Linked DNA regions of Natronorubrum tibetense GA33. The protein of the gene in region 1 binds, or shares a complex with, the protein of each later gene. Links are inferred from orthologs where the notes say so. Each region holds a gene or a part of one and is shown on either strand. Other genes may lie near its edges.

What was found. The genes of interacting proteins can lie anywhere in the genome.
Region 2: rpoB (region 1) and NATTI_RS0111165 share a complex: the UniProt entries of both Methanocaldococcus jannaschii proteins name them as parts of the RNA polymerase complex. The link is inferred for Natronorubrum tibetense GA33 from one-to-one orthologs.
Region 3: rpoB (region 1) and NATTI_RS0116120 share a complex: the UniProt entries of both Methanocaldococcus jannaschii proteins name them as parts of the RNA polymerase complex. The link is inferred for Natronorubrum tibetense GA33 from one-to-one orthologs.

Annotation. Positions count from the first base shown.
Region 1 is NZ_KB913017.1:1,862,979-1,868,488, forward strand. What follows is about bases 2,522-5,510. They hold rpoB (DNA-directed RNA polymerase subunit B), read left to right. Parts: upstream 2,522-3,095; coding sequence 3,096-4,925; downstream 4,926-5,510. Other genes in these bases: NATTI_RS0109655 (DNA-directed RNA polymerase subunit B''), read left to right, coding at 2,522-3,089; NATTI_RS0109665 (DNA-directed RNA polymerase subunit A'), read left to right, coding at 4,935-5,510. Outside these bases: NATTI_RS0109635 (group I intron-associated PD-(D/E)XK endonuclease), read right to left, coding at 1-106; NATTI_RS0109650 (DNA-directed RNA polymerase subunit H), read left to right, coding at 1,287-1,514; more of NATTI_RS0109655, read left to right, coding at 1,515-2,521. UniProt on the Methanocaldococcus jannaschii protein: DNA-dependent RNA polymerase (RNAP) catalyzes the transcription of DNA into RNA using the four ribonucleoside triphosphates as substrates. The Rpo2 subunit (Rpo2N and Rpo2C in this organism) is implicated in DNA promoter recognition and in nucleotide binding.
Region 2 is NZ_KB913017.1:2,122,272-2,127,772, reverse strand. What follows is about bases 1,336-4,315. They hold NATTI_RS0111165 (DNA-directed RNA polymerase), read right to left. Parts: upstream 3,121-4,315; coding sequence 2,551-3,120; downstream 1,336-2,550. Other genes in these bases: NATTI_RS0111155 (translation initiation factor IF-2 subunit gamma), read right to left, coding at 3,530-4,315; NATTI_RS0111160 (PIN domain-containing protein), read right to left, coding at 3,121-3,513; spt4 (transcription elongation factor subunit Spt4), read right to left, coding at 2,351-2,548; NATTI_RS0111175 (GTP-dependent dephospho-CoA kinase family protein), read right to left, coding at 1,749-2,348; NATTI_RS0111180 (cryptochrome/photolyase family protein), read left to right, coding at 1,336-1,715. Also shown: NATTI_RS0111185 (fumarylacetoacetate hydrolase family protein), read left to right, coding at 1-179; more of NATTI_RS0111180, read left to right, coding at 330-1,335; more of NATTI_RS0111155, read right to left, coding at 4,316-4,762. UniProt on the Methanocaldococcus jannaschii protein: DNA-dependent RNA polymerase (RNAP) catalyzes the transcription of DNA into RNA using the four ribonucleoside triphosphates as substrates.
Region 3 is NZ_KB913017.1:3,103,113-3,108,455, forward strand. Bases 1,187-4,008 are described here. They hold NATTI_RS0116120 (RNA polymerase Rpb4 family protein), read left to right. Parts: upstream 1,187-2,330; coding sequence 2,331-2,687; downstream 2,688-4,008. Other genes in these bases: NATTI_RS0116110 (helix-turn-helix domain-containing protein), read right to left, coding at 1,187-1,666; NATTI_RS0116115 (50S ribosomal protein L21e), read left to right, coding at 2,016-2,324; NATTI_RS0116125 (DUF655 domain-containing protein), read left to right, coding at 3,024-3,620; NATTI_RS0116130 (16S ribosomal RNA methyltransferase A), read left to right, coding at 3,685-4,008. In the rest of the region: NATTI_RS0116105 (cystathionine gamma-synthase), read right to left, coding at 1-909; more of NATTI_RS0116110, read right to left, coding at 980-1,186; more of NATTI_RS0116130, read left to right, coding at 4,009-4,590; NATTI_RS0116135 (mechanosensitive ion channel family protein), read left to right, coding at 4,699-5,343. UniProt on the Methanocaldococcus jannaschii protein: DNA-dependent RNA polymerase (RNAP) catalyzes the transcription of DNA into RNA using the four ribonucleoside triphosphates as substrates. This subunit is less well bound than the others.

The DNA.
Region 1 (5,510 bases):
ATCTGTCGTTGTCACCAAACGGAACGGCAGTAGAGTATCCTGCTTCGATTAGCGCGGCGATTATTCGTGCCTCGGTTTCGTCACCTGTCTGTTTCGTGTTCGTCACAGTCTTGACACATCCAGGCTATCGCTCGGATTCCTATATAAATTCGAGTGCAACTCGGAGGAAATCGCATTCCATGTCTCTGCACTCGCTCGAAAGGATGGCTCTCCGTTGTGTCTGTTGTCTCGATTATCAACTAGTCAATTGTTTATAACGCGAAGAGCTAGCTGCTCGCGAGTGTAAATTTCGAGAGAAGCGCCCGGAGCGGGATTTGAACCGCGGTCGTTTCGCTCACTTCGTTCGCTTCACTCCCTAATTCAAATCCCTAGTGACCGTCTTTTCCGCTCACGGATGACGAGCACACGCTACGCGATGCTCGTCGAAATAGTTCGCGGAAGAAGACGCCCGGAGCGGGATTTGAACCCGCGTCACGACCGTGACAGGGTCGTATGATGGGCCACTACACCATCCGGGCAACCTGCATCCCTTGATTTCCCGGTGAAACTCTTAAGGGTTGTGTTCCGAAGATCACTCAATCAGATTACCACACAGGGTTGGCATACTATCGACGGTATCTGTCTCGATACACTCTGCTCAGTAGAGCTAGTTCAGGGGGTAGACTACCGACTTCAAGTTCCGGATCAGTGTTTCGTTGACGCCGCTGTTCGTCCGTTTCTACACTCCTCGTTCACGAATTAGCGTCAGCAGAAAGCGCCCGGAGCGGGATTTGAACCGCGGTCGTTTCGCTCACTTCGTTCGCTTCACTCCCTGATTCAAATCCCTAGTGATCGTCTTTTCCGTTCACGGATGACGAACACACGCTACGCGGTGCTCGTCGAAATAGTTCGCGGAAGAAGACGCCCGGAGCGGGATTTGAACCCGCGTCACGACCGTGACAGGGTCGTATGATGGGCCACTACACCATCCGGGCTTACAACACATCATTTCCCGGTGACGGTATTAAGACTTTCCAATCGATCACCGTGTGGTACGTGGAATCGAGCCACGGGAGTGGCCTCGAGTCCGCTCTTTGCTACACAGTTCCATGCTCCACAAGGAATTTAACTGATACTGGGGTACTGTCGCATGTGATCGGCTCCTCCGATCAGGGCTGCCGCGGTCGGATAGCTGTTGCTCCCGGTCGAGTTAGTAACCGTTAAATGCGTCCCGCCGGTACTTGCCTGTAGTATCTCGTGACAGCCGCTTCTCTCCCGATAGCCGACACGCACATCAATCCCAACACATGGTAGACGTAAGCCAACACGAACTCGTACCGGAGCACACCGTTCTCGAGGAGGATGTCCTCGAGGAGGTCCTCACCGAGTACAACATCGATCGTACAGACCTGCCGAAAATCAAACGCAACGATTCCGCCCTGCCCGACGAGGCGGAGATCGGCGATGTCATCAAAATCGTTCGGGACTCACGGACAACCGACCAGGCAGTCGTATACCGACTCGTGGTGGAATAAATGGCAACAGAACTGAACAGATCCAAACGACGCGACATTTCGCGCGAATACTTCTCGAAGGAACGACTCGCCGAACACCACTACCGCTCGTTCAACGCCTTCCTCGGCCGAGGGATGCAGGAGGTCGTCGACGAGAAGGCGACGATCGATACGGACATCGGCGACAAGGAAGGCGAGGAGCCGGTCCACGTCGAACTCGGCGACGTGCGCGTCGTCACACCCCGCGTTCGGGAGGCCGACGGTTCCGAAGAACTGCTGTACCCACAGGAGGCCCGCCTCCGAAACATCACCTACTCCGCACCCGTCTTCATGGAGATGTCGATCGTCAAGGGCGAGGAGGGCGACGAGCGCGTCGTCGATTCGACCGAGACGAAGATTGGTCGGATGCCGATCATGGTCGGCTCCGAGAAGTGTAACATCGCCGGCTTCTCCGACCAGGAGCTGATCGAGATCGGTGAGGATCCGGCCGACCCCGGCGGCTACTTCATCGTCAACGGCTCCGAGCGCGTGCTGATGACAAGCGAGGACCTCGCGCCGAACAAGATCCTCGCGGAGTACGATACCAAGTACGGCGACGAGATTCAGGTCGCCAAGACGTTCTCCCAGCGCCGTGGTTACCGCGCCCTCGTGCTCTGTGAACGAACCCGTGACGGCCTGCTCGAGGTATCCTTCCCCTCGGTGTCGGGTTCGATCAACTTCGTCACGCTCGTCCGCGCACTGGGACTCGAATCGGACGAGGAGATCGTCCACAAAGTCTCGAACGACCCCGAGGTCGTCAAGTACATGCTCGAAAATCTGGAGGAAGCGGACGTCCAGACCGAGGAAGAGGCGATCGAGACTCTCGGGAAACGCGTCGCCTCCGGTCAGGGCAAGAACTACCAGCTCAAGCGGGCCAACTACGTCATCGACCGCTACCTTCTGCCACACCTTCACGAGGAGGGCGTCGAGGAGGAGGACGTTCGGATCAACAAGGCCCACTACCTCTGTCGGATGGCCGAAGCCTGTTTCGAACTCGCATTGGGCCGACGCGACTCCGACGACAAGGACCACTACGCGAATAAGCGCCTGAAGGTCAGCGGCGACCTGATGAAAGATCTGTTCCGGACCGCGTTGAATAAACTGGCCCGGGACGTCAAATACCAGCTCGAGCGCGCCAACATGCGGAATCGGAACCTCTCCGTGTCGACGGTCGTGCGCTCCGACGTGCTCACCGAGCGCCTCGAGCACCCGATCGCCACGGGGAACTGGGTCGGCGGCCGTTCCGGGGTCTCCCAACTGGTGGACCGAACGGACTTCATGGGCGTTCTCTCTCACCTGCGCAGACTCCGCTCGCCCCTCAGCCGCTCGCAGCCTCATTTCGAGGCGCGGGACTTACACGCGACCCAGTGGGGTCGAATCTGTCCCTCCGAGACGCCGGAGGGACCGAACTGTGGGCTGGTGAAGAACTTCGCGCAGGCGATGGAGCTCTCCCAGAACGTCGAGGACGAACAGGGACTCAAACGTGAACTTGCATCGATGGGTGTCGAGGGGATTCCGGGCCTCGAGGGCATCGAACGATCGACTGCGGACGACTAATCAACAATGAGCAGCCAAGAGCGAGAAGCGAAAGTCTACGTCAACGGGTCGCTGGTGGGGACACACCCCGATCCGCACGAGTTAGCCGCACAGATCCGCGAAGCGCGTCGTATCGGCGACGTCAGCGAGATGGTCAACGTCTCGGTCAAAGAGCGCACCCGCGAAGTAATCGTCAACGCCGACGCCGGCCGGGCGCGACGCCCGCTCCTGGTCGTCGAAGGCGGCGAACCCCGCATCTCCGATCAGGAGATCGAGGCGCTGCAGGACGGCGACCTCGAGTTCGAGGATCTCGTCGAGCACGGCTACATCGAGTTCATCGACGCCGAGGAGGAAGAGGACATCCTCGTCGCCGTCGACGAGGACGATCTGAGCGAAAAACATACCCATCTCGAGATCGATCCGTCGCTGATCTTCGGGATCGGTGCGGGGATGATTCCCTATCCCGAGCACAACGCCTCTCCGCGTATTACGATGGGGGCGGGGATGGTCAAGCAGTCGCTCGGACTGCCGAGCGCGAACTACCGGATTCGCCCGGACACGCGCCAGCACCTGCTGCACTACCCGCAGCTGTCGATGGTCAAGACCCAGACGACCGAGCAGATCGGCTTCGACGATCGGCCGGCCGCACAGAACTTCGTCGTCGCCGTGATGAGCTACGAGGGGTTCAACATCGAGGACGCGCTGGTCATGAACAAGGCCAGCGTCGAGCGCGCGCTCGCGCGCTCGCACTTCTTCCGGACCTACGAGGGCGAGGAACGCCGCTACCCCGGCGGTCAGGAAGATCGTTTCGAGATCCCGTCTCAGGACGTCCGCGGCGCACGCGGCGAGGAAGCGTACGCACACCTCGACGAGGACGGCCTCGTCAATCCGGAGACGACGGTCGACGAGAACAGCGTCCTGCTCGGGAAGACGAGCCCGCCGCGCTTCTTAGAGGAGCCCGACGACATGGGCGGTCTCTCGCCCCAGAAACGCCGCGAAACGTCCGTCACCATGCGTTCGGGCGAGTCCGGTGTCGTCGACACCGTCACGCTCATGGAGGGTGAGGACGGCTCGAAGCTCTCGAAGGTCTCCGTGCGCGACGAGCGAATCCCCGAACTCGGGGACAAGTTCGCCAGCCGGCACGGCCAGAAGGGGGTCGTCGGCCACCTCGCACCCCAGGAGGACATGCCGTTCACCGAGGAGGGGGTCGTTCCCGACCTCGTCCTCAACCCGCACGCGCTGCCCTCCCGGATGACCGTCGGCCACATCCTCGAGATGATCGGCGGCAAACTCGGCGCGATGGAGGGACGCCGCGTCGACGGGACGCCGTTCCTCGGCGAGGACGAGGACGAACTTCGCGGCGGCCTCGAGGACGCCGGCTTCAACTCCGCGGGCAAGGAGACGATGTACTCCGGCGTCACCGGGGAGAAGATCGAGGCCGAGATCTTCGTGGGGATCATCTTTTATCAGAAGCTCTACCACATGGTCTCGAACAAGCTGCACGCCCGTTCGCGCGGACCGGTGCAGGTTCTCACCCGCCAGCCGACCGAGGGACGGGCTCGCGAAGGTGGGCTCCGTATCGGGGAGATGGAACGGGACGTGTTCATCGGCCACGGGGCGGCGATGACGCTGAAAGAACGACTGCTCGACGAGTCCGACCGCGAGTTCATCCACATCTGCGGCCAGTGTGGAATGAGTGCGGTCGAAAACGTCGAACAACGGCGTGTCTACTGCCCGAACTGCGACGAGGAGACCGATATCCACGAGATCGAGATGAGCTACGCGTTCAAGCTCCTCCTGGACGAGATGAAGGCGCTGGGTATCGCGCCGCGACTCGAACTGGCAGACGCCGTCTAAGCAACCACCATGCAACACAGCACACCAAAAGACATCGGATCGATCAACTTCGGGCTCATGGAGCCCGAGGAGTATCGGGAGATGAGCGCGACGAAGATCATCACCGCCGACACGTACGACGACGACGGCTTCCCCATCGACATGGGGCTGATGGACCCCCGACTGGGCGTCATCGACCCCGGCCTCGAGTGCAAGACCTGCGGGAAGCACTCGGGTTCGTGTAACGGCCACTTCGGCCACATCGAACTCGCCGCCCCCGTCATCCACGTCGGCTTTACGAAGCTCATTCGGCGACTCCTGCGCGGGACCTGCCGGGAGTGTTCGCGACTCCTCCTGACAGAGGACGAGCGCGACGAGTTCCGCGCCGACATCACGGAATCCCGAAAGCTTGGTCGGGACCTCAACGACGTGACCAAGGCGGCGATCCGCCAGGCGCGAAAGAAAGATCGATGTCCACACTGTGGCGAGATTCAGTACGACATCGACCACGAGAAGCCGACCACCTACTACGAGGTCCAGCAGGTCCTCACCAGCGAGTACTCCCAGCGCATCGCGGCCGCGATGCAGGGCGACGAGGAGGAAGGC
Region 2 (5,501 bases), 260 kb from region 1 along the record:
TTGCGGACATCATCGAACACGTTTCTCAGTCCGAGACACTCCATCCCGGCGACGTTATCGGAAGCGGGACCGTCGGCGAGGGCTGTGGGTTGGAACTGGGCAAGTGGCTCGAGGACGGTTCGACCGTGGAACTCGAAATCGAGGGGATCGGCACCCTCGAGCACACGGTCGTCGAGTAACGAGGGTCGATTCAGGCCACCCCTTCCGGTGGCCGAGGGCATTATAGTAACAACTGCAACTATTTACACACCGATCGCATAGCGGTCGTGCGATCGGGTGTGCACTGACTTCCAGTGGCTACTATACCTCCTCGAGTCGCTAGCCGAGACATGAATCTGTTCTGGCACCGGCGCGACCGACGGCTCGCCGACAACTGCGGGCTGGCCGCCGCGGCCAGTCGAGACGACGGCCCCGTGGTCCCCGTGTTCGTTATCGACCCGATAGTAACCGCGACCCTCGGCGAGCGCAAGCGAGCGTTCGTCGATCGCGCGCTTCGAACGCTCAGAGAGCAGTACCGGGACCGTGGAAGCGACCTCGTTGTTCGAACCGGCTCCGCTGCCGAGGTCCTCCCCTCCCTCAGTGCGGCGTACGATGCCGACCACGTTGTCTCCAACGAGTGTTTCGAACCGACCCGCCGAGAACAGGCGCGCGCCGTCGAATCCGCCCTGAACGTCGGCTCGTCCTCGCACGTCGATTCCGTCCTCGTCGATCCAACGACGCTCGAGTCGCGCTATCCGACCTACAGCCAGTTCCACGCCGACTGGCAGCGACGGCCGAAACCGGAGCCGGCAGCCGAGCCGACGGCTGAGGACCTCGCCTCGATTAGCGACGACGAACCGATCTCGGTGACCGACACAGCTATCGACCTCCCCGAAGCCAGCACCGCGGCAGCACGGGACCGACTCGACGCCTTCTGTGCGTCCGGCATCACGCAATACAAGGACCGACGAGACGATCTCGAGGCGGCCGTAGCAGAGCCAACCGACGCTGTCTCCCGACTCTCGCCGCATCTGGCCGGCGGGACGATCGGCATCCGGGAGGTCTGGGCGGCCGTCACCGACGTCTTCGAGTCGGTCGACGGCCGCGAGCGACGGAACGTCGAAAAATACGGCTCCGAACTCTCCTGGCGAGAGTGGAACTACCTCCTCCTGTACGAATTCCCCGAGCTGGCGAGCGAGAACTACAACGACCCGCCGAACGAGATTGCGTGGCGCAACGATGACGCGGAGCTGGCGGCCTGGAAGCGCGGCGAAACAGGGTACCCGCTCGTCGACGCCGGAATGCGCCAGCTCGAGCGCGAGGGATACGTCCACAACCGGCCCCGACAGGTCGTCGCGAGCTTCCTGACGAAACACCTCCTGATCGACTGGCGGATCGGTGCTGCCCACTTCCGTGACCGACTCGTCGACCACGATCCGGCGACGAACGCCGGCAGCTGGCAATGGATCGCTTCCACGGGCACGGACTCCGTCGACGTTCGCATCTTCGATCCGGTCGCCCAACTCGCCAAGTACGACGACGAAGGCGCGTTCATCCGCGAGTACGTGCCGGAACTCGAGTCGGTGCCAGCCGACCAACTGATCGAGTGGCCGACGCTTCCTGCCGACGTTCGGGCCGACCTCGCGCCCGACTACCCGGACCCGATCGTGGATCGGAACGCGGCCTACGGCCGGGCTCAGCGCGTGTTCGAGGCGGCGCTCGGCAACGGCGGATAAGCCGTAAGAATCGGGACGCCGAAAATCAGTCGGTCAGTCGCCCTCGAGCAACGTCCAGAATCGCTCCGTATCGCCCTCGAAACGCTCGAGCAACGCGCGCATCTCGGTTCGGTGCTCGTCGCTCACTTTCACGTGGACCATCCCCTCGTCGGGCTGGCCGTAGACGACGCTCGCACCCTCAGGCGCGGCGACGATCGCGGGCAAGGCGACCAGATCCTCTTCACCGTCGACCAAAATGGTCGTCGGCTCGTCGCTCGTCATGGCCTCGCGAAGTGCCTCGATCATCTCGGCCGAGAGCTCCGCGGGCGGGTTTACGGCCTCGAGGCTGGTCGATTCGGTGACGGTCTCCCGGATCTCCTCGTCGACGGCCGATCGTTTGGTTCGTTCGTCGACCACCGCGACATCTGGCGCGCGGCCGGCCTGCAGGAAGTGATAGGTGACGACGTCGCCGACGGCGATCAACGGGCCGTCGACGGCCTCGAGCAGCACGTCGGCGTCGGTTTCGACCGGACCCATCGGCTCTTTGAGTTCGTGCCGAAGGTCGTCGGGGAGAACCAGTAGCTGGTCGCCGGTATCATCTGACTCCGGGCCGGTACCGGCGGACCCGGAGTCTGCGGTGTCGTCGCGAGTCACGGTTACCGAACTTTCAGCGCGTACGCGCCGGATTCGGTGACCTGCATCTCGGTCGCGATCTGACTCTCCTCGGGGTGGGCGATAACGACGTAGCCGGCCCAGTCCTCGGTCAGCGACGAGGAGTTACAGGCGTCGCAGGTCTCGTTGTCCGGTTCGTTGACCCGGTGGCACTCGCGACAGACGAGCCGATCCGATGCCATGGTTATTCACCCGCAGCCGCTTCTTGCTTCTCGTGGTCGTCCTCGAGCCAGCCGTGCTTGCCGAGCCCCGGCTGTTTGGCCGTCAGGCCGATCTTCGAGTCGCGCGGGTTGCGCTCGTCGATGCTCTTGGTGACGATCCGTGCGCGGACGGCGTCGTCGACGCCCAGCGTCCGATTAGATTCGTTCGAGGCGAGCTGCTGGTTCTCGCCGTCGTAGGCGAGGTACTCGTCGCTGATCTGGGAGACGTGGAGGAGTCCGTCGACGGGACCGATCCCGACGAAAGCACCGAACTCGACGACTTCGACGACGGTGCCGTCGACCACTTCCTGCATCTGTGGATCGAACGTGACGGCGTCGAACTCCGCTTCGTAGTAGACGCCCGGCCGGTTCGGCAACACCGTCCCTTCACCGATGTCGTGGACGTTGGTGACCGAGACGACGCTGCCGACCTGTTCGTCCATGCGTCCCTCGAGTTTGTCCTGCAGCAGTCGCTTCACGAGGTTCGGCGAGACGTCGCCGAGCTCCTCGGGCGGTACTTCTACCGTGTCCGTTAAGGTGACCCGCTTGTACATCTATGGTTGAGTGATCGCTAACTTGTTTCTCCCGCGTAATGCAATTACCGGTACGCTCGCCGCGAGTATCCGGTCGCCCAGCGGGCGGTCGTTCGTGACGACGTAGTCGACTCCTCCCTCGCGGGCGAGTTCGACCAGCGCGTCGTCGGCGTACGACGCCTCCGTGTCGACGACGAGACAGCGTTCGGTCGCCAGGTCGTGCCCGACGTTCGCGGCCGTTCCCTCGGTGCCGCCCTTCTCGGAGAGGCGGCGGAGTTCTTCGACGACGGCCTGTGGGATCGTCGGCTCGTAGGCGTCGACGAGTCGATCGAGTTCGTCGAACAACCGGACGTCGAGTTCGACCGGCATCATGAGGGCACTCGTATCGAGTGCGACCCGCGTCGGCGTGCTCATTCGTCTTCCGTCGGCGTTACTCCGTGAGCGTTCCGAGCCCGATCAGCCGCCAGCGCGCGCCGATGCGGCGGTTGATCGCGATCTTTGCCCCTGGTTCGGCGGCGACGGGTCGTTTGAGGTTGACCTCGCACTCACCCTCGCGAGCGCTGGTGACCGCGCCGACGGTCGTCGCCGTCCCGACGGTCATCATCAGGGGCTCGCCGGTGCTGATCTCGTCGACCGTCTCGCCGCTTTCCGCGCCGACGACGCGCTCGAGCAGGTCGACCTCCATCGTGAACTCCTGCCACGTCGGCGGGAGCGAGCCCGGCGGACCGGCCAGTCGGCCGGCCAGCGCGTCGCCTTTCGTCAGCGCCGGATCGAGTCCGGTACCGACGCCGAGTAAGCCGCCCGGGCTGACCGTGTCGACCGTCTCGCCGCCGGCTTGCAACGAGCGGATCGTCGTCTCGATCGGGACGTACTCGGTTTGGCCACCCTCTTCGACCTCGCGACCGGGCTTGATCTCGATCTCGTCGTCGACCGAGAGCTCGCCCTGCACCAGGCTGCCGCCGAGGACACCACCGGCGAGATCCTCGTAGGTCGTCCCCGGTTTGTTGATGTCGAAACTGCGGGCGACGTGCATCCGTGGGTCGGCGTTGGGATCCCGCTCCGGCGTCGGAATCTCCTCCTCGATCGCCTGAATCAGCAGGTCTATGTTGACCTCCTGGCCGGCCGAGACAGGAACGACTGGCGCGCCTTCGGCGACCGTCCCTTCGACGAACTCCTGGATCTGTTCGTAGTTGTCTCGAGCCGTCTCGCTATCGACGAGGTCGACCTTGTTCTGAGCGATGACGATGTTGTCGATGCCGATGATGTCGAGCGCCATCAGGTGCTCTTCGGTCTGGGGCTGGGGGACGGACTCGCTGGCGCTGACGACCAGGACGGCGCCGTCCATCAGCGATGCACCCGAGAGCATCGTCGCCATCAGGGTCTCGTGACCCGGGGCGTCGACGAACGACACGGTCCGAAGCGGCTCGCTTTCGGAGCCGTCCGGACACTCCTCCTCGACGGTGTAACATTCGGGTTCCTCGGCTCCCTCGCAGTGACGAAACGTCGCGTCCGCGTAGCCCAGCCTGATGGAGATCCCGCGTTTCATCTCCTCTGAGTGCTGGTCGGTCCAGGAGCCGCTGAGCGCCTGGACTAGCGTCGTCTTGCCGTGGTCGACGTGACCGACGAGCCCGATGTTCACCTCCGGTTGTTGAGTTCCTGCCATAAGACGGTAAGTAATCTTAGGTAGAGGTTCCGTCGTGCGCTTGATAAAGGTTGCGAGCTATACTCGCGCTCCGACCCCCGAATACGCAGCGAGAGAGTGTACCACACGGTGTCCGGATCTGCGTCTCGGTGTCCGAATCGTGGTACCTCTCAGCGGCCCGTCTCGAGGTCGTCGAACAACTCCCGGGCGCGGCGTTCGACCGCCGAGCGACTCTCTCAGGCCGGACCGAAAAATGACTCGAGCCCTACCGGAACGCGTTTTCACCGGGTGCGTCTCCCATACCACATGAACGTCGCGTTTGTCTGCGTCCAGCACGCTGAACGAAGTCAGATGGCTGCTGCCTTCGGCGAACGCGAACGCGCAAACCGGAATCTCGAGGATACGATCACCGTCGTAACCGGCGGTATACAGCCAGCCGAGCGGGTCCACGAAGAAGTCGTCAATGTCATGGCCGCGCGTGAGATCGACCTCGGGGATCGGACACCCCGTGAGATCACCCAGAAGGAACTGCAAGACTGCGAGTACGTCGTGACGATGGGCTGTTCGGCCGAGTGGGTCTGTCCGGCGACCTGGAGCGGCGAGAACCGCGACCGGGGCTCGAGGACCCACACGGAAGCGATCACGAGACGGTGCGCGAGGTCCGCGACGAGATCGAGACTCGAGTGTGCGAGTTGTTCGACGAACTCGAGTCGACGCGGAAGCCTACACCGTAAGCGCTCGCTTTCGGAGCGTGTTGGTA
Region 3 (5,343 bases), 1.2 Mb from region 1 along the record:
CATCTGCTCGGCGGCGATCTCGTGACCGGGGTGGGATTCGAGGCCGGGATAATAGACGCGGTCGACGTCGGGGTGGTCCTCGAGCCACGCCGCGATCGCGCGGGCGTTCTCGCAGTGGCGGTCCATGCGGACGGGCAGCGTCTTCGTCCCCCGGAGGACGAGGAAGGATTCGAAGGGGCCGGGCGTCGCACCGACCGAGTTCTGGTAGAATCCGAGTCGCCCATCCAGGTCCTCATCGTTCGTTAGCAAGGCCCCGCCGACGACGTCCGAGTGACCGCCGAGGTACTTCGTCAGGGAGTGGGAGACGATGTCGGCACCGAGATCTAGCGGCCGCTGGAGGTACGGCGTCGCGAACGTGTTGTCGATTGCACACAGCGCGTCGTGTGCGTGGGCGATCTCGGCCGCGCCCGCGATGTCGACGATCGACATGAGCGGGTTGGTCGGCGTCTCGAGCCACAGCAGTTCCGTATTGTCCTGAAACGCGGCCTCGATCTCGTCGAGATCGGTCATATCGACGAAGGAGAACTCGATATCGTACTCCTCGTACACCTGCGTGAAAATGCGGTGAGTGCCGCCGTAGACGTCGGTGCCCGTAACGACGTGATCGCCGGCCGAAAGGAGGTTGAGGACGGTGTTGATCGAGGCCATGCCGCTGGCGAACGCGCGGCCGTAGTCGGCGTTCTCGAGGCTCGCGAGGTTCGCCTCGAGATCGGTTCGGGTGGGGTTCCCGGTTCGAGAGTACTCGTAGCCCCGGTGTTCTCCGGGCGCGTCCTGCTCGTAGGTCGAGTTGGCGTGGATCGGCGTCATCAACGCCCCAGTTTCCGCGTCGGGTTCCTGTCCGGCGTGGATCGAACGGGTCTCGAGTCGGTACTGCTCGCCATCGTCGCCGTCGCGCTCGCGGTCGTCCATACCGGGCCCAACGGACTGCAGTGGGGTTACTCTTGCTTTCGACGTCGATCGGAACGGGTCGTCGAGATCCCTACAGTTGCTGGGGCGTCGTCGACTCGGAGATCGGTTCCGAGACGACGTGATCGACGAGTTTCGCCTCGATCTTCCGGAGGTGTTCGCCGACCGTCCCGCCGGCGATACCGACCTCGCTGCCGATTTCCTCGTACGTCGTCTCCCGCGGCGAGGCATAGTAGCCGAGATCGATCGCCGTTCGAAACAGTCGGCGCTGTTGTGCAGTGAGGGTCGCGAGGAAGACGTTCTCGTCGGGTTCGAACGCCTGTTTCGTCTCGAGAACGATGTCAACATCGTCGGGGACGACGGCCATCGCCCGCTGGAAGGCCGGCTCCGTCGCGAGGTAGGTCACGCGCAGGTCGCCGTCGCGGACGTAGATCATCGGCGGGTCGAGGAAGACGCGAAACTCGCGGGTGATCCGGAGGAGTGCGTGGACGGTCTCGTTCGGGACGAACAGCGAGCAGAGCAGGATTCGGTCGCCGAAGGCCTCGAGCCAATAGTCGAACGGACCGAGTTCGTCCGCCACGAACGCCTCGACTCGATCGAACTCGCCGCCCAGTTCGTACAGCACCAACCCGAGTTCGTCGGTCGCGAGGCGGATCCTGTGAATCGCGACGCGTCTGACTCCCTCCCGCTGGTCGAGTCGCTTCTCGAACGGGTGAAACCACCCGTCCGTCGGAGAGAGCCGAACGTCGTAGTGCCGCATACCCTACCAACCGGAGCCATTGCCCATAACTATCCGTCCACAAAAGAACGGTTAAGTCGTGGTTTCCCGAACCGGCAAATCTCCCGATTCGATGGCCGAGACGGGGGACGAAGGCAGACCGACTCGAGTTCTATAGTAGCCACTGAAAGTCAATGCACACCTGATCGCACGACAGCTGTGCGATCAGTGTGTACATCGTTTCAGTTGTTACTATACCCCCGGTGGGATCACCACTGGGATGAGAGTCCGTTCCGGAGGTGTCGGTCCGTGTGGACGAGTGCCGATGTGGAAACGGTGGCCGGAAGACGTGCGTTTTATAACCATCACCGCTCAAGAGGGCCGTACGACTATGCCACACTCTAATGGCCCTCGTCAAGGAACCCGGAGAAAACTCGCGAACGCTCCTCGAGACCGCGGTACGTCGCCGCCACAGCGAGCGATCCAGGAGTACGAGAACGGAGAGAAAGTCCACCTGAAGATCGACCCGAGCGTTCCGAACGGACGCTACCACCCGCGCTTCGACGGACAGACCGGCGAAGTCGTCGGCAAACAGGGCGACGCTTTCAAGGTACAGATCAGCGACCGCGGAAAGGAGAAGACGCTGATCGTCACCGCGGCACACATGCGCGCACAGAACCAGGACAAAAACCGGATCTGAGCCAGGATGACGATCTTCAAAGAGATCGTCGACGAGGAGTTCCTGACGGTCTCGGAGACGAAGGAGCTACTCGCCGACATCGAAGCCGAACGCGCGATGGACGAAGAGCGAGAGCTGCGCTACGAACTCGCGCGAGCGATCGAACACGTCAACCGTTTTACGGTCTTGGAGCCAGAAGAGGCCCAGGACCTCGTCGACGACCTGCAGGAACTCGAGAAAGTCGACGAGCCCACGGCGTACAAGATCGCGAACCTCTTGCCGCGCAACCGTGACGAACTTCGTTCGGTGTACGCCCAGCAGCGGTACTCGCTGTCGGGCGACGAACTCGACGAGATTCTCAACGTCCTCGCGCAGTACGTCTGATACTGTCTGCTGTACGTCATTTCCGGTAGGACCGCGAACCGTCCTGCGGCCCCACCGACAACTCGGTACAGCAAACCGTATGAGCCAGCGCCGTTCGGGGCGTGCGTTTTCTGGCGACGACGGTTCGGTACGACCCGAGCAGTCGCATTTCGAGCCATCGTCGGCGATTGGACCTGCCACTGATCCGGTTCGACCGTCACGCCCGCGGGTCGCCAACCGGAGCGATCGGGTGTACACTGACTTCCAGTGGCTACTATACGATGGCCGGGCACGGCAGTTCCCGTCCCACGATGGCGGGCCGACTCTTTAAGTACGCCCTCGACGTATTCAAAACCAATGAGCGAAGCCGACAGCGACGGGACGGATGTCCGCCGCGCAGTCGTGTTGGACTATCTCGCACACGGGCTCTCGGACGACGGCCGGCCACAGTACGAGAAGTCACCAGCAGGATACGCCCTCGGAATCGACGATTTCCAGCTCTATCAGGTCGCTTTCGACGAAGAGGAGCGACTCACGATCGGGAGCGAAGTCGTCGTCGAGCCGCCGGGCGAGCGCGAGATCGTGACCGAAGCCCACCGGGTCGACTACGAGAACCTCTCCTCCGGTGCCCAGACGGAACTCGAGTACGTCGTCGCCGACCTCGTCGAGGAGGACGAACAGCGGTTCGTCGACTTCTACAACGACGCCCAGCCGATCACGCTGCGTCTCCACCAGCTCAATCTCCTGCCGGGGATCGGGAAGAAACTCCGCAACGGGATCCTCGACGAACGCAAGCGCAAGCCCTTCGAGAGCTTCGAGGAGCTTTCGGAACGCGTCTCCGGACTCCACGATCCCGACGAGGTGTTAGTCGAGCGCATCCTCGAGGAACTGCGCGACGACGACCTCAAATACCAGACGTTCGTCGGGCGGCGCGAGCAGGAACAGAACCAGTAACTACTTTTCGACGCCAAATCCGCGAGACGGTGCGTTTACACCGCCCCCATCCGTAGCGCAGCCAATGAGAGACCCAGACGGACTGATCGCGCGGGCGGGCGTCCGCGGCGATCCGGACCGCGATCAGCACTTTCTCGTCGACGACCGCGTCCTTGATCGACTGCCGACGTATCTTGAGAGCGAGGCGCAACGCGCCTCGGATGAAGCGAGCGGGGATTCCCCGCGAGCCGATGAGATCGACGCCGACACCTCCCACCTGCTCGAGATCGGCGGCGGAACGGGCGCGCTGACGGACCGCCTGCTGGCGATGGGTGACGAGGACGACGAAGTTACGGTCGTAGAGCGGGACCGGAAACTCGCTGGGTTCCTGCAGGAGGAGTTCCGCGAGGAGATCGATGCGGGCCGGCTGACCGTAATCGAGGGCGACGCCCTCGAGGTCGACCTTCCCGACTTTACGGCCTCTGTATCCAATCTTCCCTACGGCGTCTCGAGCGAGATTACGTTCCGACTCCTGCCCGAAAAACGGCCGCTGGTGTTGATGTTCCAACAGGAGTTTGCCGAGCGGATGGTCGCCGGACCCGGAACGCCCGAGTACGGCCGCCTCTCCGTCTCGACCCAGCACTACGCGGACGCCGAACTCGTCGAGTCCATCCCGAAAGAGGCATTCTCGCCGCCGCCGGCCGTCCAGAGCGCGGTCGTCAGACTCGAGCCCCGCGATCCGGACTACGAGGTCGACGACGAGGACTTTTTCCTGCGGTTCGTCAAAGCGCTGTTTACCCAGCGCCGGAAAACGATCCGGAACGGGATTCGGAACACGGCCCATATCTCGGGGCTCGAAGCGCCCGACGCAGTCGTCGAGGCGGCCGACGAGGAGATCCTCCAGAAGCGTGCCGGCGCGATGACACCGGTGGAGTTCGCGGCGCTGGCCGAACTCGCCGCCGCTGTCAGCGAAGTAGGCGAGGGACAGTAAGGCCGTGGCGGCCACGTTCAATCGGACGGGAACCGTTGGCAGTATCGACACCGACCGACGGATACTCGTAGCTACGCGGACGACAGCCTCGAGAGACGACGACCACCTATGTCCGAGATACTGATGGGGTTCGACTGGCTGTCGAACGTCTTCGAGACGACCAACGGCAGGCTCGCGGTCACGTTCGCAGCGGTCGGCGTCCTGCTCGTCGTCCTGCTCTCCTACCGCCAGCTACAGGGCTGGCTCATCGAGCGAACGCGACCGCTGTACAGCGACATCATCTCGATGGGCGTATTGATTTTGACCTGTCTACTCAGTCTCGCAATCGTCCTTGGCGTCTGGGACCAGACCAGCGAAATTCAGTCGATTTACACAGATCTGGATCTCGGTAGCGACGTCATCGCGCGCGGCGTGTTCACGTTCGTTCTCGTTATCGGGACGCTCATCGTGACCCGATTCGTCCGCCGAGTGCTCCAGGAGGTGCTCGCCTCGGCGACGGCCGTCACCGACCATCAGCGAGAGATCACGCATCGACTCTCCCAGGTGCTGATCTGGTCAGTGTCGCTCATCATCGTTCTGGGCGTCTGGGTCGACGACCTCGGCGGCCTGCTCGTCGGGGCCGGGTTCGCCGGTATCGTCATCGGTATGGCCGCCCGACAGACGCTCGGCACGGTCATCGCGGGCTTCGTCCTGATGTTCGATCGACCGTTCGAGATCGGTGACTGGATCGAGGTTGACGACGAGGAAGGGATC